Regions from separate parts of the Ruegeria sp. AL7 genome, predicted to be linked through region 2. Evidence: riboswitches for the same ligand, from Rfam matches in the RefSeq annotation. Region 2 holds a riboswitch; each other region holds the start of a gene.
The links. A riboswitch is a leader RNA that binds a small molecule or an ion and turns the genes downstream of it on or off. The one in region 2 is predicted to bind cobalamin.
Positions count from the first base shown of each region.

Region 1: it holds a riboswitch for cobalamin, as region 2 does, so the genes downstream of both, ACR3E2_RS07445 (DUF1636 family protein) here and ACR3E2_RS18030 (DUF4198 domain-containing protein) in region 2, are expected to answer to the same signal.
Region 3: it holds a riboswitch for cobalamin, as region 2 does, so the genes downstream of both, ACR3E2_RS00625 (ABC transporter substrate-binding protein) here and ACR3E2_RS18030 (DUF4198 domain-containing protein) in region 2, are expected to answer to the same signal.
Region 4: it holds a riboswitch for cobalamin, as region 2 does, so the genes downstream of both, ACR3E2_RS10955 (hypothetical protein) here and ACR3E2_RS18030 (DUF4198 domain-containing protein) in region 2, are expected to answer to the same signal.

Region 1 is NZ_JBQFJF010000001.1:1,495,454-1,499,223, reverse strand. Features, by position in the region: gene cobN (cobaltochelatase subunit CobN) at 1-461, opposite strand, end outside; gene cobW (cobalamin biosynthesis protein CobW) at 465-1,520, opposite strand; gene ACR3E2_RS07445 (DUF1636 family protein) at 1,525-1,899, opposite strand; cobalamin riboswitch at 1,994-2,198, opposite strand; gene ACR3E2_RS07440 (NAD(P)-dependent oxidoreductase) at 2,301-3,296, shown strand; tRNA gene ACR3E2_RS07435 (tRNA-Cys) at 3,475-3,548, opposite strand.
Region 2 is NZ_JBQFJF010000002.1:177,865-181,634, reverse strand. Features, by position in the region: gene ACR3E2_RS18035 (ROK family transcriptional regulator) at 1-1,094, shown strand, start outside; cobalamin riboswitch at 1,216-1,414, shown strand; gene ACR3E2_RS18030 (DUF4198 domain-containing protein) at 1,547-2,332, shown strand; gene cbiM (cobalt transporter CbiM) at 2,339-2,950, shown strand; gene ACR3E2_RS18020 (cobalt ABC transporter permease) at 2,947-3,510, shown strand; gene cbiQ (cobalt ECF transporter T component CbiQ) at 3,510-3,770, shown strand, end outside.
Region 3 is NZ_JBQFJF010000001.1:118,885-122,654, reverse strand. Features, by position in the region: gene ACR3E2_RS00635 (NADPH:quinone reductase) at 1-848, shown strand, start outside; tRNA gene ACR3E2_RS00630 (tRNA-Gln) at 939-1,013, shown strand; cobalamin riboswitch at 1,175-1,367, shown strand; gene ACR3E2_RS00625 (ABC transporter substrate-binding protein) at 1,521-2,525, shown strand; gene ACR3E2_RS00620 (FecCD family ABC transporter permease) at 2,576-3,571, shown strand; partial or broken gene ACR3E2_RS00615 (ABC transporter ATP-binding protein) at 3,568-3,770, shown strand, end outside.
Region 4 is NZ_JBQFJF010000001.1:2,170,820-2,174,589, forward strand. Features, by position in the region: gene rsgA (ribosome small subunit-dependent GTPase A) at 1-110, shown strand, start outside; gene ACR3E2_RS10950 (alpha/beta hydrolase family protein) at 146-1,003, opposite strand; cobalamin riboswitch at 1,136-1,354, shown strand; gene ACR3E2_RS10955 (hypothetical protein) at 1,445-1,852, shown strand; gene ACR3E2_RS10960 (protein-tyrosine phosphatase family protein) at 1,844-2,356, opposite strand; gene ACR3E2_RS10965 (DNA polymerase III subunit gamma/tau) at 2,529-3,770, shown strand, end outside.

The sequences.
Region 1 (3,770 bases), on a different contig from region 2:
TGCGCGGCGACTTCGCCGCCGGTGTCACACAGATGTGCCAGCCGCCTCAGGGTCGAGAGGGGCAGGGTCGAATACTCATCCAACCGAGTGTCTTCACGCCCATCCGCCGGTAAAACGGCTAACGCGATGCCTTTGGCTTGCGCCAGTGCCAGAACCTGTTGCAGCCCGTAAGACCAATAGGGCACGCCACCTATCAGACGGATCAGGATGCCCTTTGCGCCCTCAAGTGTCTGTTCGACATAGGTATCGACGGACAGAGGGTGCTTCAGCGCCGCAAGATTGGCCAGCCGCATCGTGGGCATCCGCCCCTCAGGCCCGCCGCCGCGATGCCAGCCCGCCGCGAAAGCGCCCAGGTCACTGTCGGAAAAGGACAGCACAACCAGATCACCCGGGCTTTGGCCCAGATCGGTTGGGGTCTCGGTTTCCTCGAGCCCGTGGCTTTCGCGAAAGACGACGTGCATGACTTACTCGGCAACCTCGGTCACACCCACGAGGATATCACGGATTTCGGCTTCTTTGATGTCGTCATGCTCGGCAATGACGACCAGGCGCGAGCGGCGCTCTTCACCGGGCTCCCACGGGCGGTCGTATTGGTGACGAACTCGCGCGCCGACAGCCTGAACCAGCAGGCGCATCGGTTTGCCAGCGACGGCGGCATAGCCTTTGACGCGCAGGATATTCAGCTCAGTCGCAAGACGTTCGATTCTGGCTACCAGTTCCGCAGGGTCGGTCTGTTCCGGCAACTCGACGATGATGCTCTCGAAATCGTCATGCTCATGATCGTGATGGCCATCGTGATGTGACGGGCGCGCGTCCATGTCATCTTCGACGGCAGCCTCAAGGCCAAGCACGACACGTACGTCGACGACACCCTCGGCGACCTCGACAACGGGAAGCGGCCGCGGTGCCTCGGCGGCGATGATCTGTTTGGCTTTCGCGACACCTTCGGGACCTGCTAGATCGGGCTTGGTCAGCAGGATGATATCCGCGCACGAGATTTGATCTTCGAACACCTCGGACAAGGGTGTTTCGTGATCGATCGAGTCATCAGCCAGCCGTTGGGCATCCACCGCTTCAACGTTCGGAGCAAAGCGACCGGCGGCCACAGCCTCGGCATCGGCCAGCGCAATCACGCCATCAACGGTGATTTTCGAACGGATATCAGGCCAATCAAATGCTTTCAGCAGCGGTTTGGGTAGTGCAAGGCCGGATGTTTCGATCAGGATGTGATCCGGGCGCGGTTCCAGCGCCATCAGCGCCTCGATGGTCGGGATGAAGTCATCGGCCACGGTGCAGCAAATGCAGCCGTTTGCCAGTTCCATGATGTTTTCCGCAGGGCAATCCGGTATCGCGCAGGATTTCAGAATGTCGCCATCAACACCCACATCGCCAAACTCGTTAACAACAATCGCAAGACGCTTTCCCTGCGGGTTCTGCATCAGATGGCGCACCAGCGTGGTTTTGCCCGAGCCCAGAAAGCCGGTGATCACGGTGACGGGAAGTTTTTCTAGGTTCGACATGATCTCAGCCTCCAATCGGGGGAATGCGCGAGGCGCAGTTTTTGCGGAAATGTTCAGGACGGTCGCGCCACTTCACCAGACCATCGTCTGTGGCCAGATACTTGGTCACACCATCGATGATGACATCGACGTGATCGACTTCGTTCAGGTTCTCGTAAACAAAGGTCCAGCGATCCGGCCCGCCCCGAAGAACGATGGAACAGCCCTGATCGCAGTTCGAAAGGCATTCGACAGGTTTCAGAATGATGCCATCTGGCAGGGCAGCCTGTTCCAAGGCCTTGTGCAACAATGTGCCGGGACGCTCAGCATCATCCTCGAAGGGCAGACCCCGGCGGCAAGTCGTGCAGACCAGTAATTCTACCGGTGCGGTCTCGGTCATGTCTCTCATCCCCCCAAATCCTCTTCGCGGGGGACGGGGTTTCATGCGGGCACCACGTCTGCACATGGACCCGACACCGGAACACCCCGCCCGGTTTCAACTTCGGGTGTTGGCAGGTCTCCCGGCTTGCGGATGCCAGAGCGGTTGCTCTGTCGGATGTCCCGCCTTCCCGGCACAGGCCAGTGGCATTGGGCATCCTCTCCGGTCACGGTCGCGGGGGCGGCTGCGTTTGGCGGATGAACCGTTGACGCATTCCCTTTTCATCGGCTGTTGCCGACACCAACGTCCGGGACATGCGGCACCGCCGACCCGCTTGTCAAGCGGTTCGCGCGCAACAAATAAGCCAAGGTGAAAAAAGCGACCTGTAGGCGTCGTTCGGCGGCATGAAGTGCGTGTTCGGTATGTGGTCGCATGACGGGAAAACGACGAACTTGGAGATGCGTCATATGAAAGTGGGATTTATCGGTCTGGGTAACGTTGGCGGCAAGCTTTCGGGATCCCTTTTGCGCAATGGCATTGACCTGACTGTGCATGACCTGAACGCAGATCTGGTGGCCGAATTTGTCGCCAAAGGCGCAAAGGCGGCAGAAGGGCCCGCCCAGCTGATGCGCGATTGCGATGCGGTGATCACCTGTCTGCCGTCTCCGGCAGCATCGGACGCAGTCATGAAGGAGATGTTGCCCGAAGTGGGCCCCGGCAAGATCTGGATGGAGATGTCGACCACAGACGAAGCCGAAGTCAAACGCCTCGGTGCCGAAGTCATTTCACGCGGCGGTGCAGCTGTGGATTGCCCGGTTTCTGGCGGGTGCCACCGTGCCGCGACGGGCAATATCTCGATCTTTGCGGGCTGTGACCGGGAAACGTTTGAACGAATTCTGCCGTTCCTGACGACAATGGGCCGCCGGGTTTTGCACACCGGCGAGCTGGGCTCGGCCTCGGTGCTGAAAGTGATGACCAACTATCTTGCCACTGCCAACCTGATTACCTGCGCCGAAGCACTGGTTACAGCAAAGGCTGCGGGGATGGATCTGAACACGACCTATGAGGCGATCAAAATCTCGTCCGGCACATCCTTCGTGCACGAAACCGAAAGTCAGGTCATCCTGAACGGGTCGCGCGATATTTCCTTCACCATGGATCTGGTGAAGAAGGATATCGGTTTGTTTCAGGAGGTCGCCGACCGCGCCGGGGTGCCGCTGGAAATAAACCCGGTGATGATCAACATCTTTAACGATGGTATCGCACGATATGGCGAACGCGAGCTTTCACCAAATATTATCAAACGGCTGGAAGAGGCAACCGGCCTGGATATCACCGCCCCGGGCTTTCCAGCCGAAATGACGGATGATGAACCGGAAGAGCCGGGATACGAGGTTGTGCCACAAGGGCGCGCCTGAGGGTAGGGCAAACACCAGACTACATCGCGCCCCGTGAACGAGCAGGGGTAGGCAGGTGTTCCGAAAAAACACGCCATATCTGGCCCGCAGTTCGACAGAATCGCGGGCCATGAACGTCTGAAAATACCAAGCGTCACACGCGCATACTGCGGGGCCAAGTCAGCGATTTGGATGTAGTTGGAGGCGAGTACCGGAATCGAACCGGTGTACACGGATTTGCAATCCGCTGCGTCACCACTCCGCCAACTCGCCTTTTCAAGTAAAATCAAATACTTGCTGTGGTGTGACTGGGTTTTTAACAGCTTTCCTCTGGGGCGTCCAGTGGATTGCGCGCGAAATTGCCGGCAAGATCGAAATTTGCCGAAGTCCACGCCCAAGGAGTTGATCAAGATTCAGGTTGCGGCAACAGGGGCGTTGCTGGAAGGTTCAGGATATGGCACAAGCCGGACATCTTTGGGAATGAGACGAGATATC
Region 2 (3,770 bases):
CACTGGTCCGGCGCCATCAGGCCCTCGCAAAATCTGAAATCGCGCGGATGACCGGGCTGTCGGCGCAGACGGTCTCGGTCATCATGCGCCAGTTGGAAACCGATGGGCTGCTTCTGCGGGGCGAACCGATCCGGGGAAAAGTCGGACAGCCCTCGGTTCCCATGCGCCTGAACCCGGATGGCGCTTATTTCTTTGGGCTCAAAGTCGGGCGGCGCAGTACCGAATTGGTGCTGACGGATTTCCTTGGCAATGTCAGGCACCGTGAGCGGCGGACTTATGATTTTCCGACGCCCGAGGCGACATTGAGCTTTTCCAAAGAAAGCCTCGACAAAGTGATGGCGTCACTGTCGCCCGAGGCGCGCAGCCGGATCGCGGGTCTTGGGATTGCGATGCCGTTCTACCTTTGGGACTGGGCGCAGACATTGCAGGTTCCGCAGGAGAAAATGGATCCGTGGCGTGACGCGGACCTGAAAGGCGCGCTGGCCGCAAGCTATGACTTGCCGGTATTCCTGCAGAACGACGCAACGGCCGCCTGCGGTGCCGAGCTGGTCTTTGGCCCGGCGGAAGGCCCACGAGATTTCCTGTATTTTTATGTGGGCTTCTTCATCGGGGGCGGGGTGGTTCTGAACGGCTCGATCTTTTCGGGGCGGGGAAACGCCGGTGCGCTTGGCCCATTGCCCGTGCCGGACGACGCAGGCGGAGTGAAACCATTGATAGATGTCGCCAGTCTTTATGTGCTGGAGCGCGCAGTTGGTGGGAATGCCGAAACAGCCGGCTCAATCTGGGAAACGACACAGCATTGGGACCTACCGGAAACCCACCTTGAGAACTGGCTGAAACAAGCGGCGCACGGGATCGCACATGCCATCGTCTCGTCTTGCAGCCTGATCGACTTCGAATCTGTCAAGATTGATGGCTGGATGCCCACAGGCATCAAGGCGCGGCTGGTGGAATTGGTCGAGGTCAAGCTATCAGACATGAACCTGACCGGGCTTGAACGGCCCTTGGTGCAGGTGGGGACGGCAGGCCCGGATGCCCGCTCATTGGGGGCGGCCAGTTTGCCATTGTCGGAAAGATACCTGCTCGAAGGGTAGGTTCATTCCCGAAAAACCCTGACCTGCATCCAAAGCGGATCCGTCGGAAAAAGGGCATCGCCCGCTAAACTTTTTGACAGCCAGCGCAATTGATCGTTGACGGATGCCGAAGAAGTCTGGCAAGCCGCTCGGCATGTCCGGTTCCGGGGCGTGCTCTGGAATCAATAGGGAATGCGGTGCGGGCTTTGGCCCAATTCCGCAACTGCACCCGCAACTGTAAGCGGCGAGCAGGGCTGAAGTGCCACTGGTGTTAATCCGGGAAGGCCAGCCCAACGCTTTGACCCGCAAGTCAGGATACCTGCCGGACATGTGCCTTTGACAAGGGCACTCCTAATCGGCGACGGGATGTGCGTCGGAGCAGGATGCTTGAAAAAGCAGCTTAGCTTGGACATCCCCGCAGTCAAAACGCATCTCGTACCGGGGTTGGTACGATGGGACAAGGACGACTATTGATGACCAAGCTGCTTTCCGCAGCCGCTGTGGCGATAGCGCTTCCAGCGGTGGCAAATGCTCATTTCCTGCTGGAATACACCGCTGACACCATGATCGACGCACCGGGGAATGTTCCGGTCAAGCTGATCTTTTGGCATCCGTTCTCGAACGGGCACGTTATGGATCTGGACAAGCCGCAGGAATTCTACGTGATCCACAACGGTCAGAAAACCGACCTGCTGGATACCCTGGAACCCGTGCGTTTCACCGGTGGCGAAAACGAAGGCGCGGCATTCAAGGGTTATGTTCCCGTCAAACGGTCGGGCGACTATGTGCTGGTGACTGTTCCCCAGCCCTATTACGAGGAATCCGAGAATATCTATATCCAGCAGATTGCCAAGGCATTCCTGAACCGCAACGAACTGCCGACCGACTGGATGAACCCGGTGGGCTTGCCGGTTGAGATCATCCCGCTCAACAAACCAACCAACATCATCGCGGGTTCGACGTTTACAGGTCGGGTTATGGCCGAAGGCCAACCGGTTGCGGGTGCCGAGATCGAGATCGAGTACATGGCCGCAGAACCGGACATGGAAAGCGCGGCCGCTTCCGCCCCGTCGGTCTCGCCGATGCCGGGTGGTGCATTGGTCGCAATTTCGGATGATAACGGGTATTTCACGTTCGGCGTTCCAAAAGCCGGATATTGGGGATTTGCCGCACTCGGCGCCGGTCCCGTGACCGAACACAACGGCAAAGAACTCAGCCAGGACGCGGTGATCTGGATCCGCGCCTGGGATTTGGAGTAACCGTAGATGCACATCGTTGACGGAGCCTTGTCCAACCCTGTCGTGATCGGCGGTGCAGTCGCTGCTGCGGGTGGAATTGCCATGGGCCTCAGGTCGCTGGATCTTGATCGCATCCCCACTGCGGGAGTGCTGTCTGCCAGCTTTTTCGTGGCATCGCTGATTCATGTGCCGATTGGCCCTTCGTCAGTGCATCTGATCCTCAACGGAATGGCCGGGCTTTTGTTGGGCTGGGCCGCATTCCCGGCCCTGTTCGTCGGGCTTTTGCTGCAGGCCGTCTTCTTTGGCTTTGGCGGGTTGACGGTATTGGGGATCAACACCCTGAACATCGCGTTGCCCGCGGTTTTGGCCGGGCTGATCTTTGGCCGCCTGATCGCCCATGGCTCACCTCTGCAAGGTGCGATATGGGGCGGGGTCGGCGGTGCCTTTGCCATCGCCGCTACAACCGGCATGGTTGCGTTTTCACTGGCCTTGTCCGGGGATGCATTCCTGCCAGCGGCCAAGCTTGTTTTCTTTGCACATATTCCTGTCATGGCGATTGAGGCGATCCTGACCGGGTTCGCGGTTTTGCTGGCGCGCAAGGTCAAGCCCGAGCTGTTTGTCAAAGGAGCGGCCGCGTGAGGTACCTGGCGATCATTCTGGCGCTGTGCTGCGCACCCGCACCTGCCTTGGCGCATAAGGTCATAGCCGGAGTGTTTGAATCCGGTGACGCCATCGAAGGCGAAATCGGCTTTTCCAATGGTGACATGGCAAGCGGGGCCGAGGTCATCGTCAACGGCCCGGACGGAGCCGAGCTGGGCCGTATCGTAACAGATGCAGACGGGTTCTTTATCTACACGCCAAACGCGCCGGTGGCCCATACTTTCTTTGCAAACCTTGGTGCCGGGCATGTGGCCGAGGTCACCATGCCCGCTGCGGATGTCGCCCGGATCATGGGCGTTGAAGCGGAACCCGACACCGCGCCGACAAACGCACCTGCCCAGACAGCGGCGGTGCTCAGCGATGAACAACAACAGGTCATTGCCAGGGCCGTGCGGGATGAGCTGCGCCCGCTGCGTCGGGAAATAGCGGCTTACCGCGAACAAAATGACCTGCAAACTGTTCTGGGTGGGATCGGATATATCGTCGGTCTGTTTGGTCTGGGCTTTTACTTTGCGGCACGCCGCAAGCTGGCGGCCTGATGGCGCACGTTCTGGGGCAACAGGAAAGCACGCTGATCAAAGCGGGCGCGCAGCGGCGCGGCGCGATCAACCCGCTTGATCCAAGGATGCGGATCGTCATGGCGGTTGTCTTCGCGGTGGTGACTGTCGCGGTGTCCTCGCTGACAGCGCTGTGCGCGGCTTTGGCGGTGTCCCTTTCGCTTCTTGCCGCGTCGCGTCTGCCCTGGCGGAAAACGTTGAAACGCATGGCCATGATGGATGGGTTCATCCTTTTCATGCTG
Region 3 (3,770 bases), on a different contig from region 2:
GCGCGGGGGCCCGACCGGGTGTCACAGAACCTCCGTTTCCGCTGATCGTTCCGCACAGCGACGGGGCTGGAGTCATCACAGCGGTTGGCGATGGCGTACCCGCGACGCGGATTGGTCAGCGCGTGTGGATTTGGAACGGGCAATGGCAACGCGCGTTCGGTACAGCTGCCAGCCACATCACCCTGCCTGAATCTCAGGCTGTAGAACTGCCCGAGACGGTGTCACTTGAAACCGGGGCAATTCTTGGAATTCCGGGCCTAACCGCATGCCATGCGGTGTTTTCGGGCGGCACGCCGCGCGGGCAAACCATTTTGATCCATGGTGGGGCGGGTACTGTCGGGTATCTGGCTGTCCAGCTTGCCAAATGGGCCGGAGCCAATGTGATCGCAACGGCCAGCACCCGCAGCTTTGACCGGGTCAAGGCAGCCGGTGCAGATGTCGTTCTCGACTACTCCGGTGAACACCTTTCGGATCAGATCCTCGACGCAAATGATGGACGTACAATTGGTCGAATCGTCGATGTCGAATTTGGACAGAACCTTGACACCAACATTGCCGTCATCGCCGAGAACGGCCGTATCAACGCATATGGATCTGCCCGGAATATGACACCTGTCTTTCCCTTTGGGCCCATGATGTTCAAGGCCGTGACACTCGAGGCAGTCCTGATCTACCTGCTGCCCGCAGATTTGCGCGCCGCCGCAATAGAGACTCTACACAAGGCACTGGCTGATGGCGCATTGATCTGCCCCGTACATAAGGTCTTTACACTGGAAGAATGCGCTGCCGCCCATGCGATGGTACAGGAAGGCAACCGTACCGGAGCGGTGTTGATCGACACCAAATGAGGGGCCTTCAAAAAAATTTTACGGCGCTCGCTTTTTTTGCAAAACGCTCTTGAACCCTGCCATCAACAATCGTAGATAGCCGCTCACCGTTGGGGTGTAGCCAAGTGGTAAGGCAGCGGTTTTTGGTACCGTGTATCGTAGGTTCGAATCCTACCACCCCAGCCATGATTTTCCCTAATATCACACACTATGAATCTGGGTCCGGATTTTGGCGCGTTCTCAGCGGCTTTTCTGATATCAGCGCCATGTTGAGACGCGCAGGTGCATGCTCTTGCGAGAAAATAGGAAAGACCCCGGAGTTTTTTCTTGCCGCAGGGTAAGTGTTAAGGTACCCGCGTTTTACCGGTCCCGATGTGGCTAAGAGGGAATCCGAGGTGCCTTTTGGTGCCAACCGGAACTGCCCCCGCAACTGTAGGCGGCGAGCGCTGTCCATTTCCGTCACTGGGCCATTTTGGTCTGGGAAGACAGGACAGACAAAGACCCGTCAGTCAGGAGACCTGCCGGTATGAAACCGAAACACGCCGGGCGGGGTTGTCCGGGGAGGTTGCCGAAGAAACGCGCCGGGCGGTCTATTTTCTACCCTGCGCTCACGGCAGGCAGTAAAGCGCCTGTTGCTTCGGTAAATGCCCATTCACCCGTTCTCTGGTCATTGACACATGGAGATCGATTGTCATGTTTCTACGCACTGGCCTGTTTGGCCTTTCCTTGCTGGCTACCAGCGCTGCCGCCGAAGGAAACTTTCCCCTTTCTATCGAAAACTGCGGTCACTCGGTCACGTTTGACGCGCCAGTGACGTCGTCAGTCACGGTCGGCCAGGCCGCGACCGAGGTGCTTTATGCGCTGGGTCTGGGCGAGCAGGTTCTTGGAACTTCGGTCTGGTTCAACGAGGTGCTGCCTGAATATGCCGAGGTGAATGCCAAGGTAGAGCGTCTGGCGGACAATGATCCCAGCTTTGAAAGCGTTGTTGCCAAGCGGCCGGGACTGGTCGCAGCGCAATATGAATGGCATGTCGGACCCGAGGGCATCGTCGCCACGCGTGAGCAATTTCACGAACTGGGCATTCCAACGTACGTAATGCCTGCAGATTGCATCGGCAAAGACAATACGGTCGGCGGCGATGGCACCCGCCTGCAAGCGTTCTCGACCGATACGCTGTATCAGGGTATCGAAGAACTGGCGGCAGCCTTTGATGTATCCGAACGCGGCACGGACCTGGTTGCCGAGTACAAGGCCCGCGAAGCCGCAGCCGTCGCCAAGGCGCAAACCGTGAAGCTGGACGATGTGTCAGCCGTATTCTGGTTTTCCTCTCCCGAAATGGAAAGCGACCCGTTTGTGGCCGGACAGAAAGGCGCACCGGGATACATGATGAGTAAATTGGGTATCCGCAACGTCGTCGAGACGGATGAAGAATGGCCAACAGTGGGCTGGGAAACCATTGCCAAAGCCAATCCGACGGTGATTGTTATCGCCAAGATGGACCGCCGTCGCTTTGCTGCGGACGACTACCTGAAAAAGCTGGAGTTCCTGCGCACTGATCCGGTGACCAGCCAGATGGATGCGGTCAAAAATGACCGGATCGTCATTATGGATGCGCAGGCCATGGACGCCACCATCCGCGCAATCCCGGCGCTGGAGGATCTGGCCGAGAAGCTGGATACCATCGGAAACAACCTGTGAACGAGGTCGCCGCAATTTTACGGCAGGGTTTCAAGGCTGCGTGCCTTACCGTGCCATTGTTGACTGCGGCGGTTCTTGCGGGCGCGATGATCGGGGAAACCTCTCTGTCGCCCGATTTGGTTCTCTCCGTTCTGGCCAACAAGCTGGCCGGAGCGGACTTTCCTGTAGACCCAATTGATCAGGGTATTATCTGGAGCTACCGGATTCCTCGCGCTCTGGTCGCTGCGTCCTGCGGTGCCGGTCTGGCTGTCGCAGGGGTCGTGTTGCAGGCTTTGCTGCGCAACCCGTTGGCCGACCCTTACATTTTGGGCATTTCTGCCGGGGCCTCGACGGGTGCCGTGGCTGTAACCATCGCTGGTTTGGGTGGGGGGGCCTTGTCGCTGTCTTTTGGCGCGTTCAATGGCGCGCTTTTGGCTTTTGGTTTTGTCGCGTTGCTGGCCCGAGCCGCTGGCGCAGGGGGCGGACGGGCTGCGACGGCACAGATCGTCCTGGCGGGAATTGCCGGGTCTCAGTTGTTCAATGCGCTGACGGCCTTCATCATCGCCAAATCCGCCAATGCCGATCAGGCGCGCGGGATCATGTTCTGGCTGATGGGAAACCTCAGCGGCGTGCGCTGGCCGGATGTGTATCTGGCCATTCCGGTGGCCCTTGTCGGTTGGCTCATTTGCCGCTTTCACGCCAGAGCACTGGACGCCTTTATTTTCGGCTCTGATTCAGCGGCCTCGCTGGGCATATCGGTACGTCGGGTGCAGGCAACCCTGATCTTTGCGACCGCACTTACAACAGCTGTCATGGTTTCTATCGTCGGATCCATTGGCTTTGTCGGGCTGGTCATCCCTCATGCTGCCCGGTTCCTTGTGGGACCGGGGCATCGCAGGCTTATCCCAACCGCCGCCTTGATCGGAGCGGTCTTCCTGATCGGCGCAGATATCGTGTCGCGCATCATCATCCCGGGTCAGGTTCTGCCGATTGGGGTGGTCACCGCCCTGATCGGTGCGCCTGCCTTTGCCGTAATTCTGGTGCGCGGCCAGAGGAGCGCCCGATGAAGATCGAGGCGAAAAACCTGACATATTCCGTTCGCGGCAAGACTTTGCTGTCAGACGTATCCTTTGTCGTGGAGCCCGGCGAAACACTTGCTTTGGTCGGACCTAACGGTTCAGGGAAATCAACGCTGATGCGCCTGCTGGCGGGGTTGGTACGTCCGGTTTCAGGAAAAGTCGTCATAGCGGGTCATCCCGTTTCGCA
Region 4 (3,770 bases), on a different contig from region 2:
AAGATCAGCGAAACTCGGAAACCGTTGCCCAATCGCGGGCGCGGGACAAGGCGTTCGGCAAGATGGTGCGCGGTGTCATGCAGGACAAGAAACTTCGCAAACGGCCATAACTGCAAGGTGTTAGGAAAACCTGCGTCGCGTCTGATCAGGCGATCAGGCGCGGCCAGACCGCTGCATTGCGACGGGCAAATGCTCCGATATGGCCTATTTCCGGCAGTCCGAATTCAGCAGGCTTCATAAGGTGGCGTCTGGACTCGGGGCCGTACAGGTCGGCAAGGCGCCAAACTGCCTCGGGCGGAGCCATCTGGTCATCTTCGAACGTGAACAGATCCACAGGTGTTCCAGAACTGCCCCAATGCGCATCAGGCAAATTCTGCCCGATCTCGGGAATGTAGCTAAGAGGAGCTGTACACCATTTGCGCCATTGCCAGTAGACCGAGGCGGGCAGGTCCGAACCAAACCCGATCGCTTTGCCGGGCAGATACCCAAGCGCCCGCACCATCAGCGGTGCATGGCCATACCAGAACAGCCCTGCCAACCCCCGATAGGGCCATGGGTGATCTTTCAAAGTCACCAGCCCCGAACACACACCGATCATTCGGTCGATCTGGTCGATATCCGGCTGCACCGGCCCCAGCATCGCACCGACGGAATGGCCGATGGTCCACTGCTGCGCCTTTGGAAACCGCCTGCGCATTTCGGCCCGTGCCGCTGGCATGTCGATCAACGCCCAATCCGCCATTGTTGCAGTTGCGTCTTTCAGGCGGCCGACCAAAGAAAGCCCGTAGTCCCGATAGTCATAGGTCAGGCAAGCTATCCCCCGCTCGGTAGCCAGCCATCGCGCAAAGTGTTGATAATAGTCACGCGGCACACCCGTGGCACTGTTAAGTACGACAACGGTTTCCGGCTCACCCACTGGCCGGTACAGCCGCGCCGACAAGGTCACGGACCCTGACGGAAAGCGGAAATCTTCGATCAACACCGTCTGTTCCGTATCCAACATGATCCCCGGCTTTCGCTGAAACAATGGTTTGCCTGCCTTCGATGCCGACGAAACTAAGCCGGAACGTAAACCGCATCCAGCATGACCAAACGTCCGGCCTAAAGATCGGCTTGACTCGGAACGCGATCAGGCGCTAGCGGTTGTGTGATGGTTTCCGGCCCCCACAAGAGGTCGGGATGAAAAGGGAACACGGTGCGGTTTGTCTGGTCACACAGATATCAACCAAGTCCGCGACTGCCCCCGCAACTGTAAGCGGTAAGCAATGCCGAAATACCACTGGCCCACGGGCTGGGAAGGTCGGCAGAGCAATGACCCGCAAGTCAGGAGACCTGCCATCGGAACTGAAACCGAAACTCGGGCGGGGTGTCCGGGCAGGTCCTGACAGCGAGATGCTGTCCCACCTGCCCCAATATCCAGCCCACCACGCGCGGAGGGCGCAGGATGATCTGGAAGACAAAGTCACACGAATACAGCGCAACTGTGTGCCAGCGGACGGGCAATACCTGCCCGGCTTTGGCGCGACTGGCCCGCTCGATTTCCGAAGCCATGGCGCAGGCGGTTTCGGCCACCAGCGAAGATTTCGAATTTGAAGGCAACAGCGCGCTGTCACATTGCGCGGAAGGGTGCATGGCAACGATCCGAGCGCGATCCGACAGCGTTCGCGTTTTCTGCGGGGCGCACCCTGATACGGCAATTCGGGACCTTGATGCCTATGCCGATTTGATCTTCGGACCTACATTCAGCACGCTGCCCTCGGGCATTGTCGCGAACCCGCCTTGCGCCATGATCGAGGTTTCAACGATCCGGCCCCGGAAAACCGGCTACGCACCCCAGCAGCTGTCAGCTTGATCCCACTTCCACCTGTGCCGGGGTGATCCGGGACGCCCAGGCCAGCTGCGCATCGGTTTCGACAGCGCAGGGGCGCACGGCCCGCAGGCGGTCCAGTGCGTCGCTGGCGCGTTCACCGCATTCAACCATCAGTCGCAGAACAATCATCCCGGATCTGCCGCACCCCCCACGGCAATGCACAAGAACCCGGCCACCGCCCGACAGCGCATGTCGGGCCGTGGCGCTGACCTCTGGCCAGGCCTTCTGAACCGCCTGCGTCGGTGCTCCAAAATCTTCGATCGGCAGGTGAACCCACCGGCTGGCACGGCTTTGGATGTCGCTGCCAAAGTGCTGCGCGCCATCCTGAAGCATTTCAACATCCGTCGTCATTGAAATCACAAGGCCCGGTTTCCAAGCCGCAATCATATCCAGATCGCCGACGTAATCCCCGCCACGCCCGGGCATTGAAGTAAGGGCAAGCGTTCCGCCTCCGACCTGCAGAGTAAAAATGACCAGCTGCGACATGAAGTGCGTCCTCCCCCAAGGTACTCTTTAAGAAATGAGTCATTAAATCCGCTGGACCAGTTTAGTTGGAAACCAGCCCGTTTCTGAAACAAAAAATCATCACGCCCCACAGTGGACGCGGACTGCCGCCGCCACTACGCTGTGCCGAAGCACCGAATCCGAGCGAGAAGACATGACAGACACGCCAAGCCCCGCCTATCAGGTTCTCGCCCGCAAATACCGCCCGGAAACCTTTGCCGACCTGGTGGGTCAAGATGCTATGGTGCGCACCCTAAAAAACGCCTTCGAGGCCGACCGGATTGCGCAGGCCTTTATCATGACCGGCATTCGCGGAACGGGAAAAACCACCACGGCGCGGATCATCGCCAAAGGCATGAACTGCATCGGACCGGATGGAACCGGAGGACCGACAACCGAGCCTTGCGGTCAGTGCGAGCATTGCGTCGCAATCATGGAAGGTCGCCATGTCGATGTGATGGAAATGGATGCGGCCAGCCGTACCGGCGTCAACGATATCCGCGAGATCATCGACAGTGTCCGCTATCGCGCCGCCAGTGCACGCTACAAGATCTACATCATCGACGAGGTTCACATGCTCTCGACCAGCGCATTCAACGCGCTGCTCAAGACGCTCGAGGAACCGCCCGCACATGTGAAATTCATCTTCGCGACCACCGAGATTCGCAAAGTGCCGGTCACGGTTCTGTCGCGGTGTCAGCGCTTTGACCTGCGCCGGATCGAGCCCGAAGACATGATCGGCCTGCTGCGCAAGATCGCCGGGGCCGAGAGCGCGCAGATCGCCGACGATGCGCTGGCGTTGATCACCCGCGCCGCAGAAGGATCGGCCCGCGACGCGACCTCATTGCTGGATCAGGCAATCTCGCACGGGGCCGGAGAGACGACGGCAGATCAGGTCCGTGCGATGCTGGGTCTGGCCGATCGTGGACGGGTTCTGGACCTGATGGACATGATCCTGCGCGGTGACGCGGCAGGGGCGCTCACTGAACTGAGCGGTCAATATGCGGAAGGCGCAGACCCTCTGGCCGTGCTGCGCGATCTGGCCGAAATCACGCATTGGGTGTCCGTCGTAAAGATCACACCTGACGCGGCCCAGGACCCGACGGTTTCCCCCGACGAACGCACACGGGGCCAGCACATGGCCGAGGCCTTGCCAATGCGGGTTCTGACCCGGATGTGGCAAATGCTGCTGAAGGCGCTGGAGGAAGTCTCTGCCGCGCCCAACGCGATGATGGCCGCCGAAATGGCTGTTATCCGACTGACGCATGTCGCCGATTTGCCCAGCCCCGAAGAGCTGATCAAACGGCTGCAAGACGCCCCACCTTCGCCACCCGGCGGGCCGGGCGGGGGCATGTCACCGTCCCGGCAGGCCCCGGTGGCAACGCAATCCAACGCG